Regions from separate parts of the Peribacillus sp. ACCC06369 genome, predicted to be linked through region 2. Evidence: predicted binding sites of a transcription regulator. Region 2 holds the regulator's gene; the other holds the start of a gene.
What was found. Region 2 encodes NrdR, which represses ribonucleotide reductase genes. Its sites were predicted from a motif close to AACACNATATATNGTGTT; they were not measured.

Region 1: the regulator NrdR is predicted to act here: its motif matches at 5,710-5,727, upstream of QUF78_RS17860 (vitamin B12-dependent ribonucleotide reductase).

The regions. Positions count from the first base shown of each region.
Region 1 is NZ_JAUCEN010000002.1:3,508,859-3,517,243, reverse strand. Features, by position in the region: gene gcvT (glycine cleavage system aminomethyltransferase GcvT) at 1-1,065, shown strand, start outside; gene gcvPA (aminomethyl-transferring glycine dehydrogenase subunit GcvPA) at 1,083-2,429, shown strand; gene gcvPB (aminomethyl-transferring glycine dehydrogenase subunit GcvPB) at 2,422-3,879, shown strand; gene QUF78_RS17870 (rhodanese-like domain-containing protein) at 4,053-4,436, opposite strand; gene QUF78_RS17865 (lipoate--protein ligase family protein) at 4,651-5,487, shown strand; gene QUF78_RS17860 (vitamin B12-dependent ribonucleotide reductase) at 5,878-8,385, shown strand, end outside.
Region 2 is NZ_JAUCEN010000002.1:3,888,173-3,896,557, forward strand. Features, by position in the region: gene QUF78_RS19755 (GNAT family N-acetyltransferase) at 1-396, opposite strand, end outside; gene QUF78_RS19760 (hypothetical protein) at 449-619, opposite strand; gene thrS (threonine--tRNA ligase) at 725-2,656, opposite strand; gene ytxC (sporulation protein YtxC) at 3,070-3,906, opposite strand; gene dnaI (primosomal protein DnaI) at 4,028-4,966, opposite strand; gene QUF78_RS19780 (replication initiation and membrane attachment family protein) at 4,953-6,365, opposite strand; gene nrdR (transcriptional regulator NrdR) at 6,430-6,891, opposite strand; gene speD (adenosylmethionine decarboxylase) at 7,136-7,516, opposite strand; gene QUF78_RS19795 (glyceraldehyde-3-phosphate dehydrogenase) at 7,873-8,385, opposite strand, start outside.

The DNA of each region.
Region 1 (8,385 bases), 380 kb from region 2:
GAATGCGGCGGTAAAACGATCGATTTTGGCGGCTGGGAACTTCCTGTCCAATTTTCGGGTATAAAGGACGAACATGAAGCCGTACGTACAAAAGCGGGGTTATTCGATGTTTCCCATATGGGGGAAGTTGATGTTAAGGGTCCTGCGAGCCTTTCCTTTTTACAGAAGATGCTGACTAATGATATATCAAAGCTGCAACAGGGCGGTGCCCAATATACGGCTATGTGCTATGAAAACGGCGGGACGGTTGATGATCTCATCGTTTATAAGAGGGCTGAAGACGACTATCTGCTCGTGGTCAATGCAGCGAATACAGAAAAAGATTTCGATTGGCTGCAAGCTAATCTACCGGAAGATGTCCAAATCACGAATGTATCGAGTCACTATACACAGCTAGCACTTCAAGGGCCATCTGCAGAGAAGATATTACAAAAACTATCAGAAAATACTGCCTTAAGTGAAATTGGATTTTTCAAGTTCAAGGAAAATGTCATGATAAATGGTATCTCCACGATGGTATCCCGTACCGGATATACTGGTGAAGATGGTTTTGAGATATATAGCGACAGTGAAAACGGTCCTGCCCTTTGGAAGGCGATTCTGGATGCCGGCAAGGAAGAAGGGATTCAGCCGATTGGTTTAGGAGCTCGTGATACCCTGCGTTTTGAAGCGAAACTGCCGCTGTATGGGCAGGAACTTTCAGCGGACATCACCCCAATAGAAGCCGGGATCGGTTTTGCGGTAAAAGTGGATAAGGAAGCAGATTTTTTCGGGAAAGCCGTTCTTGCTGAACAAAAGGAGAAAGGGGCTCCCCGCAAGCTTATGGGAATTGAAATGATTGACCGTGGTATTCCACGTCATGGGTATAAGGTCTACAGCGGGGACAAAGTCATTGGCGAGGTCACGACTGGTACCCAATCACCAACATTGAAGAAAAACGTAGGATTGGCACTTATCGATAAGGAATTTTCGGTGCTGGATGCGGAAGTCGAAGTGGAAATCCGATCCAAACGTTTGAAAGCCGTTATCATACAAACACCTTTTTATAAAAAACCACGTAAATAGAGGGGAATGGTCATTAGATGAAACATCGTTATTTACCCATGACAGAGCAAGATAAACAAGAAATGCTTGAAGTGATAGGTGTACCTACTGTTGAAGAACTTTTCAATGATATCCCTGAAAGTGTTCGTTTTCAAGGCGAATACGATATCAAGCCCGCTAAATCGGAACCTGCCTTAATGAAAGAATTATCAAGGCTTGCTTCCAAGAATGCGGATCTTAAAAACTATGCTTCCTTCCTTGGTGCGGGTGTCTATGACCATTATGCACCGGTCATCGTCGATCATGTTCTTTCCCGTTCTGAGTTTTATACGGCTTATACACCCTATCAGCCTGAAATTTCACAGGGCGAGCTTCAGGCCATCTTTGAATATCAAACGATGATTTGTGAATTGACGGGTATGGATGTGGCTAACTCCTCCATGTATGACGGCGGGACAGCGCTAGCTGAAGCAGCCATGCTTGCTTCAGGTCACACACGACGCAAGAAGATTCTCATTTCAGGGACGGTCCATCCTGAATCAAGAGAAGTCGTAAAGACCTATGCGAAAGGACAACGCGTGGAAGTGATCGAAATTCCTTATAAAGACGGTGTGACGGATATGGCGGCCTTAAGGGAGTTGGTGAATGATGATATTGCAGGAGTGATTGTGCAATATCCGAACTTTTTTGGCCGCATCGAGCCATTGAAAGAAATGGAAGAAATCATTCATGGCGTCAAGTCCATGTTTATCGTTTCCAGTAATCCGCTTGCACTGGGAGCCTTGACATCCCCTGGTGCCCTCGGTGCAGATATCGTAACGGGGGATGCTCAGCCATTCGGCATTCCAGCAGCATTCGGTGGACCTCATTGTGGATATTTTGCCGTTACGAATAAACTTGTACGGAAAGTTCCGGGCAGACTCGTCGGTCAAACAGTGGATGAAAATGGAAAAAGGGGTTTTGTGCTGACGCTTCAAGCTCGTGAGCAGCACATTCGCCGTGATAAGGCCACATCCAACATTTGTTCCAATCAAGCGTTGAACGCCTTGGCAGCTTCTGTTGCAATGACCGCTCTTGGGAAAAAGGGGGTCAAAGAAATGGCCGTGCAAAATATTCAAAAAGCGCATTATGCGAAAAAAGCTATTGAGGCAAAAGGGATAAAAGTAATGTTCGACGGTCCTTCGTTTAATGAATTTGTCATTAAACTGCCTGCTTCGTTTTCAGAAATCAATAAAAACCTATTTGAAAAAGGGATGATCGGCGGCTTTGATTTAGGAAAGGTATATCCTGAGCTGGAAGACCATATGCTGGTCGCGGTAACGGAACTTAGAACAAAAGAAGAAATTGATGCACTTGCGCAGGAATTGGGGGATCAACATGAATAATCAAGATCAATCACTCATTTTTGAAATCAGTACATCCGGTCGAATCGGGTATAGTCTGCCAGAAATGGATGTTGCAACTACTCCGCTCGAAGAAATTCTTCCTGCCGACTACATCCGTGAAGAAGAGGCTAAGCTTCCTGAGGTGTCCGAATTGGATATCATGCGTCACTATACAGCACTTTCCAAACGGAATCATGGAGTGGATTCGGGTTTTTATCCGCTGGGTTCATGCACGATGAAATATAATCCGAAAATAAATGAAAATGTGGCACGCTTTAACGGTTTCGCCCATATCCATCCATATCAAGATCCGAGTACTGTTCAGGGAGCCTTGGGACTATTATTTGATTTGCAGGAACATCTAACGGAAATCACTGGGATGGATCAAGTGACATTACAGCCTGCAGCAGGTGCACACGGTGAATGGACAGGGTTGATGATGATTCGCGCTTTTCACGAAGCTAATGGCGATACAGAACGGACGAAAGTGATCGTACCCGATTCTGCACACGGTACGAATCCAGCTTCTGCCACTGTGGCCGGACTTGAAACGATAACAGTGAAATCCGATGAAAACGGGTTAGTCGACCTTGAGGATTTAAAGCGTGTTGTGGGACCGGATACGGCGGCTTTGATGCTGACGAACCCCAATACGTTGGGATTGTTTGAAGAGAACATTTTGGAAATGGCACAACTTGTCCATGATGCCGGTGGGAAGCTTTATTATGATGGTGCCAATCTGAATGCAGTACTTTCAAAAGCACGCCCGGGTGACATGGGCTTTGATGTGGTTCACTTAAATCTCCATAAAACATTCACTGGCCCGCATGGCGGCGGCGGTCCGGGTTCTGGCCCTGTAGGGGTAAAGTCGGATTTGATTCCTTACTTGCCTAAACCGCTTGTGGTCAAACAAGATGAGCAATTCGTTCTTGATTATGATCGCCCGCAATCCATTGGCAGGGTAAAACCCTACTATGGGAATTTCGGGATAAACGTGAGGGCTTATACGTACATTCGTTCAATGGGTCCTGATGGCCTTAAAGCCGTCACCGAGAATGCGGTCCTCAATGCAAATTATATGATGCGTAGGTTGGAACCTTATTTTGACCTACCATATAATCGTCATTGTAAGCACGAATTCGTATTAAGCGGACGTCGGCAAAAGAAATTGGGAGTCAGGACTCTCGACATAGCCAAAAGATTGCTGGATTTCGGGTATCATCCTCCAACCATTTACTTCCCGTTGAACGTGGAAGAAGGAATGATGATAGAACCGACCGAAACGGAGTCCAAGGAAACTCTGGATGCATTCATCGATGCAATGATCCAGATTGCCAAGGAAGCGGAGGAAACTCCGGAAATCGTTCAGGAAGCTCCGCATACGACCGTTATAAAGCGGCTTGATGAAACTCTTGCTGCAAGAAAACCGGTTCTGCGTTTTCAAGCCTAGACTGAAAGCTTACATGAAAAAACCCCTGCCTGCCGGCGGGGGTTTTTTCATGTTTATGTATCTTGTAAAGAACTAATCAAAGTCAATAAGTTAACTTTCATTTTCATTTTCATTGAGCCCGCATTGAACATGTAGACGTTTTAATTAAAAAGAGCCCATGCGGAGATGGGGTCTTATTTCTTTGCTTTGATTTTCCCGGTCCACATTTTGAAACCGCCTTTTAGGTGAAAAAGTTCCTTGTAGCCCTTTTTGTATAGCATGGCTGCAGCTCTTCCGCTGATGATTTCGCTTTGAGCGTACAAGTATACAGGCTTGTCCGGCCTAATTTCGACCAAGCGAGTTTTCATTTGCGTCATAGGGATGTTTCTTGCGCCTAAGATATGACCATTATCAAAATCATTCGGTTCCCGAACATCGATCAGCTGCACTTTTCTGTAGTTAGCGATAAATTCGTCCTGTGTTAATGTTTTAACGATTTTACGCTGGCGGTACCAATTAAAAAGTGAATACGCAATAACCACTCCCAAGATGATGAGCAGTGTATATAATAATTCCAAACATTAAAACTCCCTTCTACCTTAACGAATACAGACAATACTTATTATATAATTGCTTTACTTAATAATCAAAAAGAATTTTCATCAAATTCTTTATCGACTTGATAGCACTTTCTTTTTTAGAGTGTTAAAGTCTGTTAAACTACTACATGTGAGTTTTTTGTGGGGTATAACGGAATTACTGAAAAACAGTCTATTGAAACGAGGGTTTAGGATGACTAAAGAAAAATGGGGTTTTATAGATTCTGGAAATTGTTCACCGGCTTTTAATATGGCGATGGACGAAGCGCTTTTAAATTGGCAAAGCAAAGGGGAAATTCCGCCAATCATACGCTTTTATGGTTGGGATCCAGCGACATTGTCGATTGGTTATTTTCAAAAGGCAGAAGCGGAAATCGATATGGAAGAGGTCAAAAGGCAAGGCCTCGGTTTTGTTCGCAGACCAACAGGAGGGCGAGCGGTGCTGCACGAGCATGAATTGACTTATAGCGTAATCGTTCCAGAATCCTATCCGGGAATGCCAACTACCGTTACTGAAGCATATCGTGTCATATCTGAAGGAATATTAATGGGGTTCAGGAATCTTGGATTGGATGCTTATTTTGCTGTGCCTCGAACCGAGCAGGAAAAAGCGGCTTTAAAAGCGCCCAAGTCTTCCGTCTGCTTTGATGCTCCAAGCTGGTATGAACTGGTCGTTGAGGGCAGGAAGGTCGCTGGCAGCGCACAAACCAGGCAAAAGGGCGTCATCCTTCAACACGGGGCCATTTTGCTTGAACTTGATGATGAAAAGCTCTTTAGCGTATTTAAATTTTCAAATGACAGGGTTAAAGAGAGAATGCAAAAAAACTTAAAAAACAAAGCTGTAGCCATGAATGACATTGCCGGAAGAAAGATTACCATCCCCGAAGCGAAAGTTGCTTTTGAAAAAGGTTTTGCCGAAGGACTATCGATCGATCTAGAACCATACGTCCTCACTGAACAACAATTGCTGGAAGTGAAGGCCATTGCAGAAAGCAAATATGAAAGCGATGAATGGAATTTCATGAGATAGAAGAAGCAGAATAATTAAAGTGGAAAATAAAAAAGTTTTTTCAGATTTGTTTACCAAATAAGCTATTCCTTGCAGGAATAAGTCCTAAAAGGGATGGGGAAAAAGCAAGGTCCAAATTAATTGAAATCTGATGAAAAATTATTGTAAATCGACATTTTCCTCCCTTTTGCTAACTATATTAATTGATTTATCGTTTGACAAAATTAAAAGTCATTCAAAACAAACACAATATATAGTAGTTGAAATATTTAATGCGACACTATATGTTGATTTTTGAGTTTCGCTATGATAAATTTAGGGTACTTGTTAAGCGAAACGGACATGTAAGGCTACATATAGATTTTTGCGGCGGCAAGAACGGATCTTGAAACATATAAAGGAGAGGGAATTATGTCGGTTGTAATAAAAGAAGCTTTAAAGGTTGATCTAGAAAGGTTGAATAAGGATATTTCTTTATTTCCCCAGGTTCACCCTGTAACGGCTGATATGAAAATGGCGCATAAGGGAGTGTCCCGTCTAGTCATGCTTGACCGCTATTCTTTTAAGGATACTGAAAAAATCACACTCTCGGCAGGCGATTTCGTAGTGTTGACGATCAAGGAAGATCCGAAATTCCCAGCACGGGGTCTCGGTCACATCGTTGAAATAGATTGGGAAACCAAAAAAGCCAAGGTATTGGTGGATGAAGAATTCCGCGGCGTATTGGATAATCCGGAAGAAGTGGAGACGGGGATTGTAAACCGTCCGCTGGATATTATCGAAAAACCGCTTGAAATATACTATGAACAAATTGCGAAACGTAATGCAACAGGCTTGGCTTCAGTGGAAACCACTGAAGAAAAAAGAACGGAATGGTTCAATAAATTCTATGAAGAATTAAAGAACCTTAATTTTGTCCCGGCAGGTCGAGTATTATATGGTGCGGGTTCCAATACGGATGTTACTTATTTCAACTGCTATGTGATGCCATTCGTACCTGATTCACGTGAGGGAATTTCAGAACATAGGAAACAAGTGATGGAAATCATGAGCCGCGGCGGCGGAGTGGGTACGAACGGATCGACATTGCGTCCAAGGAACACTCTGGCAAAAGGGGTAAATGGAAAATCCTCGGGTTCAGTGTCATGGCTTGATGATATTGCGAAATTGACGCATCTTGTTGAACAGGGCGGTAGCAGACGCGGTGCGCAAATGATCATGCTCGCTGATTGGCATCCTGATATTGCAGAGTTTATCATCTCTAAAATGCAAAATCCAAGGATCCTTCGTTATCTAGTGGAAAACACTAAAGATGAGGCCATCAAGAAATATGCGACGGATAAATTGAAATTCACGCCGCACACCGAACAGGAAACGGCTATGTATCAAGGAATCATCAATTATAAAGAGATTCCTGGTCTAGGTGGATTTAGCGAGAAAATCATTAGGGATGCAGAGGAAAAGATCCGTACAGGCGGAACGTACAGTGTCCATAATTCCGATTTTCTAACTGGCGCCAACATTTCGATTTGCTTAACTAAGGAATTTATGGAAGCGGCAGAAAAAGATGAGGAATACGAATTGCGTTTTCCTGATGTTGAAAGCTATAATGCCGAAGAAATGGCTATTTATAATGCCGAATGGCATAATGTCGGTGATGTTCGCGAATGGGAGAGAATGGGTCACAAAGTTCGTGTTTACCGTAAAATCCGGGCTAAAGAGCTTTGGAACTTAATAAACATTTGTGCAACATATTCTGCTGAACCAGGTATTTTCTTTATCGATAATGCTAATGAAATGACGAACGCCAAAGCATACGGTCAACAGGTCGTAGCTACGAACCCATGTGGCGAACAGCCATTGGCCCCATATTCAGTATGTAACCTTGCTGCTGTCAATTTGGCTGAAATGGCCGATAAAGATAACAAAACCGTTAATTTCGAGAAACTTAGGCAGACCGTCGAAGTCGGTGTGCGTATGCAGGACAATGTCATTGACGCAACTCCTTATTTCTTGGATGAAAACAAAAAACAGGCACTGGGCGAGCGACGGGTTGGACTTGGTGTAATGGGTCTGCATGACCTGTTGATCTACTGTGAAACGGAATACGGATCTGAAGAAGGAAACATCCTGGTCGACAAGGTGTTTGAAACGATTGCGACTACGGCTTACAGGGCATCCGTGGAACTTGCTAAAGAAAAAGGCAGTTTCCCATTCCTGATCGGATCAAATGATAAAGAAACCGATGAGCTTAGAACGCGTTTCACACAAACCGGATTTATGGAAAAAATGCCGGAAGACATCAGGGAAAGTGTTGCTGCACATGGAATCCGTAACTCTCATTTATTGACAGTGGCTCCTACAGGAAGCACAGGAACGATGGTTGGGGTATCTACAGGTCTTGAACCATACTTCTCCTTCACGTATTTCCGCAGTGGCCGACTTGGCAAATTCATTGAAGTTAAGGCTGATATTGTTCAGGAATACTTGGACCGTCATCCAGAAGCTGATCCAGAGGAGCTTCCAAAATGGTTCATCTCCGCTATGGAATTGGCACCTGAAGCCCATGCGGATGTTCAATGCATCATTCAACGCTGGATTGACAGTTCGATCAGTAAAACGGTCAATGCTCCAAAAGGATATACTGTCGAACAGGTTGAAAAAGTATATGAACGTCTATACAAAGGCGGAGCAAAAGGCGGTACCGTTTATGTGGACGGCAGCCGTGACAGTCAGGTTCTCACGCTCAAAGCGGAAGAAAACCAAATGGACGAACAGCTAGAGATGGACGAATTGACAGATGTGGAAGTAAAGAAAAAAGTCGTATTGGTCGATACGATAAATGAACTCCGTTCGACTAATGTTACGATTGGGTCGGAAGTGGGCAACACTTGTCCGGTCTGCCGTAAAGGCGAAGTC
Region 2 (8,385 bases):
TAAGGAAAGCGCAGGGGCGTTGGTTGCAATTACGGACAGTTCCAGGCGCCTGATTTCGTTTGTCCGTGCATGCTCCTCCATTTTCTGAAATAACTTCGTACCGATGCCTTTTCCTCTATCCTGTTCGGCGATGCCGATGACGATTTTGGCTGAATGTCTGGTTCGGCCCAATTGATTGCCCAATAATATTAGGTAACCATTCAAATCATGGCCGCTCGCAGCAACGAGGAAAACGGAAAGGGGATTTTTTTCGATTTGCTCCAGTTGCTTTTCCATTTGGTTCCCCGTCGCTTTTCTTTCCCCAGGGTTGAACAGCATATATCCGGAATCTTCAACATGATTGAATAGAGCTGCCAATTTACCTGCGTCTTCCCTTGAAGCCCTTCGAATTTCCATTTCTCCCACTCCCCCTTTGGTTACAGGCCATACTGATCGAAGCCATCAAAAATCAAGAGTTTTCTTTGGCCTTTTTCTTTTTCTCAATGTTGTCCCAAGAAAATAGGGCTATCCAAAAAAGCAGGACCGGGACAATGGCATATTGCCGATAATCATCCAATAACAATAAGATGATGATGGCAAGGAATGTTGGCCCGAATAGATAAGTGAATTTCTTTTTCATGCTGACCCTCCTTTTCATTGCTGTACATATATTCACATGATGGTTTCATTTTATCATGCCTTAATTAATAAGAGGGACACAATAATATGTGCCCCTCCATTGCTGTTAGCGGCTTACTTCCGCTTTAATCGCTGAAACAAAATCTTCAAATGCGATTGTTTCCGATTTTTGTTCACCGTATTTACGTACGTTCACGCTGCCTTCTTTGGCTTCATTGTCTCCAACAACCAGCATGTACGGGATTTTTTGCATTTGCGCTTCACGGATTTTATAACCGATTTTCTCGTCACGTGTATCCAGATCGACACGAATGCCTTGCGCTTTAAGTTTTTCCTGCACTTCTTTCGCATAATCCAAATGCACTTCAGGTGAGACCGGAATCACTTGTGCTTGGATAGGTGCCAGCCAAGTCGGGAATGCCCCCTTGTATTCTTCGATCAAGTAAGCGACAAAACGTTCCATTGTAGAAACGACCCCGCGGTGGATTACTACCGGGCGGTGCTGCTTACCGTCTTCACCGACGTAATTAAGATCAAAACGTTCAGGAAGCAAGAAATCAAGCTGAACAGTGGATAGCGTTTCATCTTTTCCTAAGGCAGTACGCACCTGAACATCAAGCTTAGGACCGTAGAATGCCGCTTCACCTTCCGCTTCAAAGTAATCCAGACCAAGTTCATCCATAGCACCTTTTAACATGCTTTGGGCTTTTTCCCACATGGCATCATCATCAAAGTATTTTTCTGTATCCTGCGGATCGCGATATGACAGACGGAATGAATAATCCTTGATATCGAAATCTTTATATACTTCCAGGACCAGGTTCACAACACGCTTGAACTCTTCTTTGATTTGATCGGGACGGACGAATATGTGCGCATCATTCAATGTCATCCCACGTACGCGCTGAAGGCCGGAAAGGGCACCTGACATTTCATAGCGGTGCATCAAGCCAAGCTCAGCAATTCGGATTGGCAGTTCGCGGTAGCTGTGGATACTGTTTTTATATACCATCATGTGATGCGGACAGTTCATCGGACGCAGGACAAGCTGTTCGTTTTCCATCTCCATGACAGGGAACATGTCGTCCTGGTAATGATCCCAGTGTCCAGATGTTTTATAAAGGTCCACGCTTCCCATTACAGGTGTGTAGACATGGTCATAACCCAGGCGTTCTTCTTTATCCACGATATACCTTTCGATTGTCCGGCGGATTGTCGCGCCTTTTGGTAACCACATCGGCAACCCTTGCCCCACTTTTTGTGAGCTCATGAACAAGTTCAATTCCTTGCCGATTTTACGGTGGTCACGTTCCTTGGCTTCTTCAAGGAAACGTAAGTGTTCGGATAAATCTTCTTTCTTATAGAAAGCCGTACCATAAATGCGCTGAAGCATTTTGTTTTTGCTATCGCCTCTCCAGTATGCACCAGCGATGCTCAAAAGCTTGAATTCTTTGATTTTCCCAGTTGATGGAACGTGAATTCCACGGCAAAGGTCAAAGAATTCCCCTTGCTCATAGAGCGTTACTTGCTGTTCGGCAGGAATCGCATCGATCAACTCCAGTTTATACTCGTCGCCTATTTCTTGAAAACGGGAAATGGCCTCATCACGACTCACTTCGATACGGGAAATTTCCAAGTTTTCATTGACGATTTTCTTCATTTCTTTTTCAATCAATGGAAGGTCATCGGGAGTCAATGATTCCTCTAGATCTATATCGTAGTAAAAACCGCCCTCGATGACTGGCCCTACACCGAATTTAGCATTTTTGTACAAACGTTTGATCGCTTGTGCCATCAAGTGTGCTGTACTGTGACGTAATATTTCAAGAGCATCGGCTGCGTCCTGTGTAACGATTTCGATTGTACCGTCTTGTTCAATCGGGCGTTTCAAATCATATAATTCACCATTGAATTTTCCGGCAATGGATTTTTTCCTTAAACCAGGACTGATGGATGCAGCGATGTCTTCAGTTGTAGTGCCTTTAGCAAACTCCTTGACCGCTCCGTCAGGAAAAGATATTTTCAGTAATTCAGACATACAGTTTCACTCCTTCTTATTGTTCAAACAAATTAAGGGTTTTTGATTCCATTACAACACAAAAAGCCCGCCCCTGTATAAAACAGGGACGAGCTTAGTAATAAATATCATTAACCCGCGGTTCCACCCTCGTTCCATCTTGCTTTTCACGGCAAAACGGCACTTGTAACTTGGTAACGGCAGCTTCCCGTCAGCTCATATTCGCAGAATGCTTGCTTTCCGAGCCGAAGTTTAAAGGTGGTAAGTGTTCCATGCGAATAGGAAGCTTACAGCCTGTTGGCTTCCCTCTCTGATAATCGGCGACTAGAATACCCTTGTCCTCATCATAACTTTTTGTTTTTTAATAGTATGTAGGAAATTATAATTTGTTATACGGTGAAAATCAAGGTTAATTTTCTTTTTCCCAAGAAAGATCATTCAAATGCATTAGAAAAAGACGAAAGTGGCAAGATGGTCGCCCGTTCTTCGAAAATCCTTGAAATGGTCTGGATCAGCCCCTCTTCCTTGTCATCGGTATAGATACACAAGTTTTCAGGAGCAATCGATAAAAGTGGGGCAAGTATCACCGTATCTAGAAAAAGTGAACTTTTGGCAAGAAGCCTCCTGTCGATCATACTATTGATTTTTGGTCGGTCGAGCTTGCTTAATTTCTGATCATAGAAGTGAAAACCATCCCGATTGACGAGGTGAAGCTTTCTTAATTTCGACTCCTGCCCCTGAAGGCAATCACGGAGAGTGGCAATGAAATTTTGATAATCCTGTTCCAACTTGTATTCATCAATTGCCTTGACGACATACTTTTCCAAAGTGTGCTGAAATGATTTTAAACGGAAAGTCGTAAAAGAATCGAATGAAAAAGATACCTTCCCCGCCAAAATGCTTTGTAGTCCTTCCTCAATCAATCGTTTCTCCGTACTGAATACTTCTTCTTGATTCCTTGCACGTTCCCCTTCAATGATGGATGAAGCAATCTCAGTGATGGCTTCAATTTCTTCCCGTTCCCTATAAAAAAATTTACCGACTATTATTTGCTCCAGAACAGGAAGCGTCTTTTCTTCCAATAAAAAAGAATGAAATGCATCACGAAGCAGAATTAGCCATTTATCACCTGAAGACTCCGTCATATCCACATGCATGCCTTGTTGCGGAAGAAATCGAATGTATGGTTGAAATTCTGCCCCTAGCGGATGGGCAGAAACGAAATTCAGTAATTTCAATGCCTCTGAATCGTTTTGAAACGAAATTTGCACTACGACATCCCCCCTTCCCCCTTGCTTCTTTTTTCATGTATATGGGGATGGGGACGTGTTTAGAAGTAGGATGGACCTTGTAATAAGAAAAAAGTGACCTCCATTAAGAGACCACTTTCCTTTATCTTCTCCGATTCACGCCATCCAGCTTGACCGGCTCCGCTAAATATTGAATTCGTTCCAGTACCCTGGCCGCCTTCACTTCTTCCTTCTCACCACGCTGTGAAAAGGTTAGGTGATTCTCCAAGCCATTCATGTCAAAATTCGAAGTAAAAAACGTCGGCAGGTTTTCCAGCATCCTAAATTGCAAAATCGGACCAAAAACCTCATCGCGTCCCCAGCTCGTCATGGACTCCGCTCCAATATCATCCAGCATGAGGACAGGTGCCGTTTTCACCATCTCAATTTTTTCATTGACCGTATTATCACCTATCGACCCTTTAAGTTCCCTCAAGTAGTCAGGCACATAGACAATAAGGGAGGAAATCTGCCTTTCTGCAAGTTCATTGGCAATCGCACCTAATAAATAGGTTTTCCCAACACCGAATTTCCCGTATATATATAAGCCTTTTTGCCTTTTACCTGGCTCATACTCCATAATGAACGACATCGCCTTACTTAAAACACCCAAGCGTTTGTTTTCATCATCCGTTTGAGTGAAGTCCTCGATGGTCGCCTTTAAAATATCCTTCGGCACGTAAAGGCTGCGGATCAATTTTTCCCGTTTCCGCTTTTCATCCTCTGCGAATTTCCGTGGGCAGATTTCATAATTCAGATTCAAGGCCTTCCCTTGAACGACCAATTTAGGATAATACCCATGCATCATATTGATACAGCCATCCAAGCTTGGACATTTATCACACTTATTGCTTTGTGAAGTGAACTCATAAAGCTTACCCAAGTTTTTGTCTATCATTTCCTTCGTGACAGTCGAACTGTTGGCATTCAAAAATAACCGCACCTGTTCGTCTTCAAAAATCTCTTGTTTCAGCTTTTCATAACGCTCTTGAAATTGGTTTGTATTGGCCAATTTATTAAGGGATCTATTAATCTTTTCCATCGTTCATTTCACCTCCAGCTTTCCACTGCTTCCATTTCTCCTGAAGCTCACGTTTCTGGGCATTCAATTCAGGCTGATCCGCATTCTGCTCCTGCGGTGCTTCTTCTTTTTTCTCAAGCCACTCCGGAACCACTTCTTCCCGTATCGTCTTTTTCCGGCCGCCCTTCGCAACATTCCTGCTTCCTTGAGCCCAGTCCTGATATTTCCGGTGTTCATTTTTAGCCAGTTCCATCGCCTCGATGACCGTGGAGACCTTCAGCCGTGCCCAATGGCCTGCCAGCTTTTCCACATAGCCCTTCGTGAACTTCATATCCGTTTTGAGCATGACATATTCAATCAAGACGTTGACGACACCCGGATTCAGCTTTTGATTGATCATCACGCCCTCCACCACTTTCAAATCACCGCTTGATGGCTCAGCACCGCCTGACAATTGCATCAGCCGCTCCCTTGGAGAAATCGTCTCCAAATGACGGATGAGCTCTTGTTCCTGCGTTTTCGGTTCTTCTTTTTGTGTCCGTTCACGGATCGGCTGCACGCGATTGACAAGGGAAGGCATATCGGCCTGCCGTTCGATCTGATACCAGTCCCTCGCCGCCTTCCTAAGCATTTCCTCATCGATCTCATCATCCAATGAAACGGCATCCATTACTAGTTTTTGCATTTCAAGCGGATCAATGCCATATAAAAAAGCAAGCTTGGCAATCGTACTTTTTATTTTCGGGGTAAAGGCCTTTTTCGGTACGATCGAGGATTTCATCCCGGCAATTAAAAGTTCAAAATCAAATAAGTTGTCAAACCCCGTTGGTTCGACGCCATCCGCCCGATCGATGAATTGCTGTTCAGGCATCGGTTTCCATTCATTTTTCGCTTCATCCGTTACATATAAAGAGTCCAAGTGATCTGATGAGAATACCTCCGCAAAAGATTTAGTCACACTTTCATATTGATCCGTTAAGATATGATCATCACAAAAGAATCTCTTCAACCGGTTGAATTGTACTTTACCTATTTTTTTGTATAAGTAGATATTCAGCATTCCATCCGTGAAAAATTGCTGTGGGGAAAGCGGCGGGTTTAACTCATAGATAAATTCCTTCGTGTCATTCTCCGATTTCTTATATACATTCAACAAACCGATTCCCTCAAGTAAAAGCCGTGCTTCGTAAATATCACCTAACTTAAGGCCGATGGTATTCATTAATTGATAGTGTGAGGAGGTTTCCGACCATAGCCTGTTTTCCTCCAACTCACTCCACAACGTCATATAAAGGCTGATACAGATAGGTCCAATAAGAGGTTGATATAGTCGGGTCAGTATTTTCCGATCATAATCATGAAGCAGCCCCGCAGATGAGACCAAATATGAATCCGCTGGGAGCAATTCTTGCCAATGCATTGACATCTCCATTCAAACCTTTCAAAAGATGTAGTGAAAAAAGAGCCAAAGTAAATCTTCAGCTCTACTTTCTTTCTTTATTTATTAAATCTTTCAATTCATCGATAAAGACATTGATGTCTTTAAATTGCCGATAGACGGATGCGAACCGAACATAGGCCACCTCATCGACTTCTGCCAGCTTATCCATCACCATTTCGCCGACACTGTCGCTTTTCACTTCCGCTATGCCCTGATTGCGCAGTTCTTTTTCTACATAACTGGTAATTTGCTCTAGTTCTTTCAAGGGAACCGGACGTTTTTCGCAAGCCCTGATTAAGCCACGCAGGATTTTATCACGACTGAACTCTTCCCGTGTCCCGCCCTTTTTCACTACAATAAGAGGTGTTTCCTCCACCTTTTCAAATGTCGTGAATCGAAAACCACATGCCTCACATTCACGGCGTCGTCGAATCGATTTACTTTCATCGACTGGCCTGGAATCGAGCACTCTTGTTCCGTTATATTGACATGATGGGCATTTCATCATTATCAGCTCCGTATTTTATGTAGGACTCCCCTATCTAAATGTTCCCCAAGGAATTACTTTTCTACCTTAATCTTATATTAAAAGGAACGGCCAGTACAAGTAAAAAGTGTAACTTCCAGCAGTAGACACTTTTTGTCATGCACTTGAAGCACCTTTATCAAAGTCTTTTTGTTCATGGCTATCTTACCCTATAAAATTAAAAAAGAGATGCACCCATGGCATCTCTGTGTATACGTGTTTTTTATAGGGCACTTAGATTGGCTTTTTTCATTTGTACAGGACCTAATCCACGTGGTAATTCTATGTTTTCACGTGTTTGCGCGTTCAAAGCTTCTGCAATATAATCTGCCGCAATATTCGGATCCAAGTTACCGCATGTATAGACATCAATGCTAGCATAGCCGTGTTCTGGAAAACTGTGAATCGTTAAGTGTGATTCAGAAATGATGACAACCCCGCTAACTCCTTGTGGAGCAAACTTGTGAAAGGCAACTTCTCTTACCTCTGCACCTGATTTCAAAGCAGCATCAACAAAAATCTTTTCAATTAAATCGATATTGTTCAGTTTTTCAAAGTCACAACCCCAAAGTTCAGAAATGACATGTCTACCCATAGTTTCCATAGTGTAAGCTGTTTCCATATTAAGCTTCCCCCTTACCATGATTAAAAATTAAGTCTGATAACTACCACGGGGGAAAGTTAGTCCAAAGAGGTCCTAACCCTTTAAGTAGCCATCATGCAAACCGCTTTTGAAGAAGTTCACGATTCATAGTATATATGGTTTGAATTTTTTTTGCAACTCCAATTTGAATTTTTGGAAAGATAAACTTTAAATGTAATAGGGTTATAGTGAAGGGGCAAATTTGAGGAAGATTACTGTTTTCGGGTTTATTCAACGCCTTAAAACCGCCAGAATTGATTGATCAATGAATGAAAAATAGCCCGCTAAAAAAATTTTAGCAGGCCCGTTTATTTTCATTATTTTACTGTTAACTCGACTTCTGAAGTTTTTTTCAACTCGGACGCAACTAATTTCACAAGGTCCACTACCCGGTTGGAGTAACCCCACTCATTATCATACCATGCCAGGACTTTCACTTTCCTGTTCCCAATCATCATCGTTGTCAAACCATCGATGATGGCAGAGTGAGGATTAGTTTTGAAATCGCTGGAAACTAAAGGTTCCATCGTGAATTCCATGATTCCTTTAAGTTCATTTTCCGAAGCGTCGATGAACGCTTGGTTCACTTCATCAATCGTGACATCACAGTTTAGGTCCACAACAAGATCGACTAGAGATACGTTAGGTGTCGGTACGCGTATCGCCATTCCATGAAGTTTGCCTTTTAATTGAGGCAACACCAGGGAGATGGCTTTTGCAGCCCCTGTGGTGGTAGGAATGATGCTTTCCGCAGCGGCACGGGCTCGTCTTAAGTCTTTGTGCGGGTTATCGATATTATTTTGATCATTTGTATAAGAATGTATCGTTGT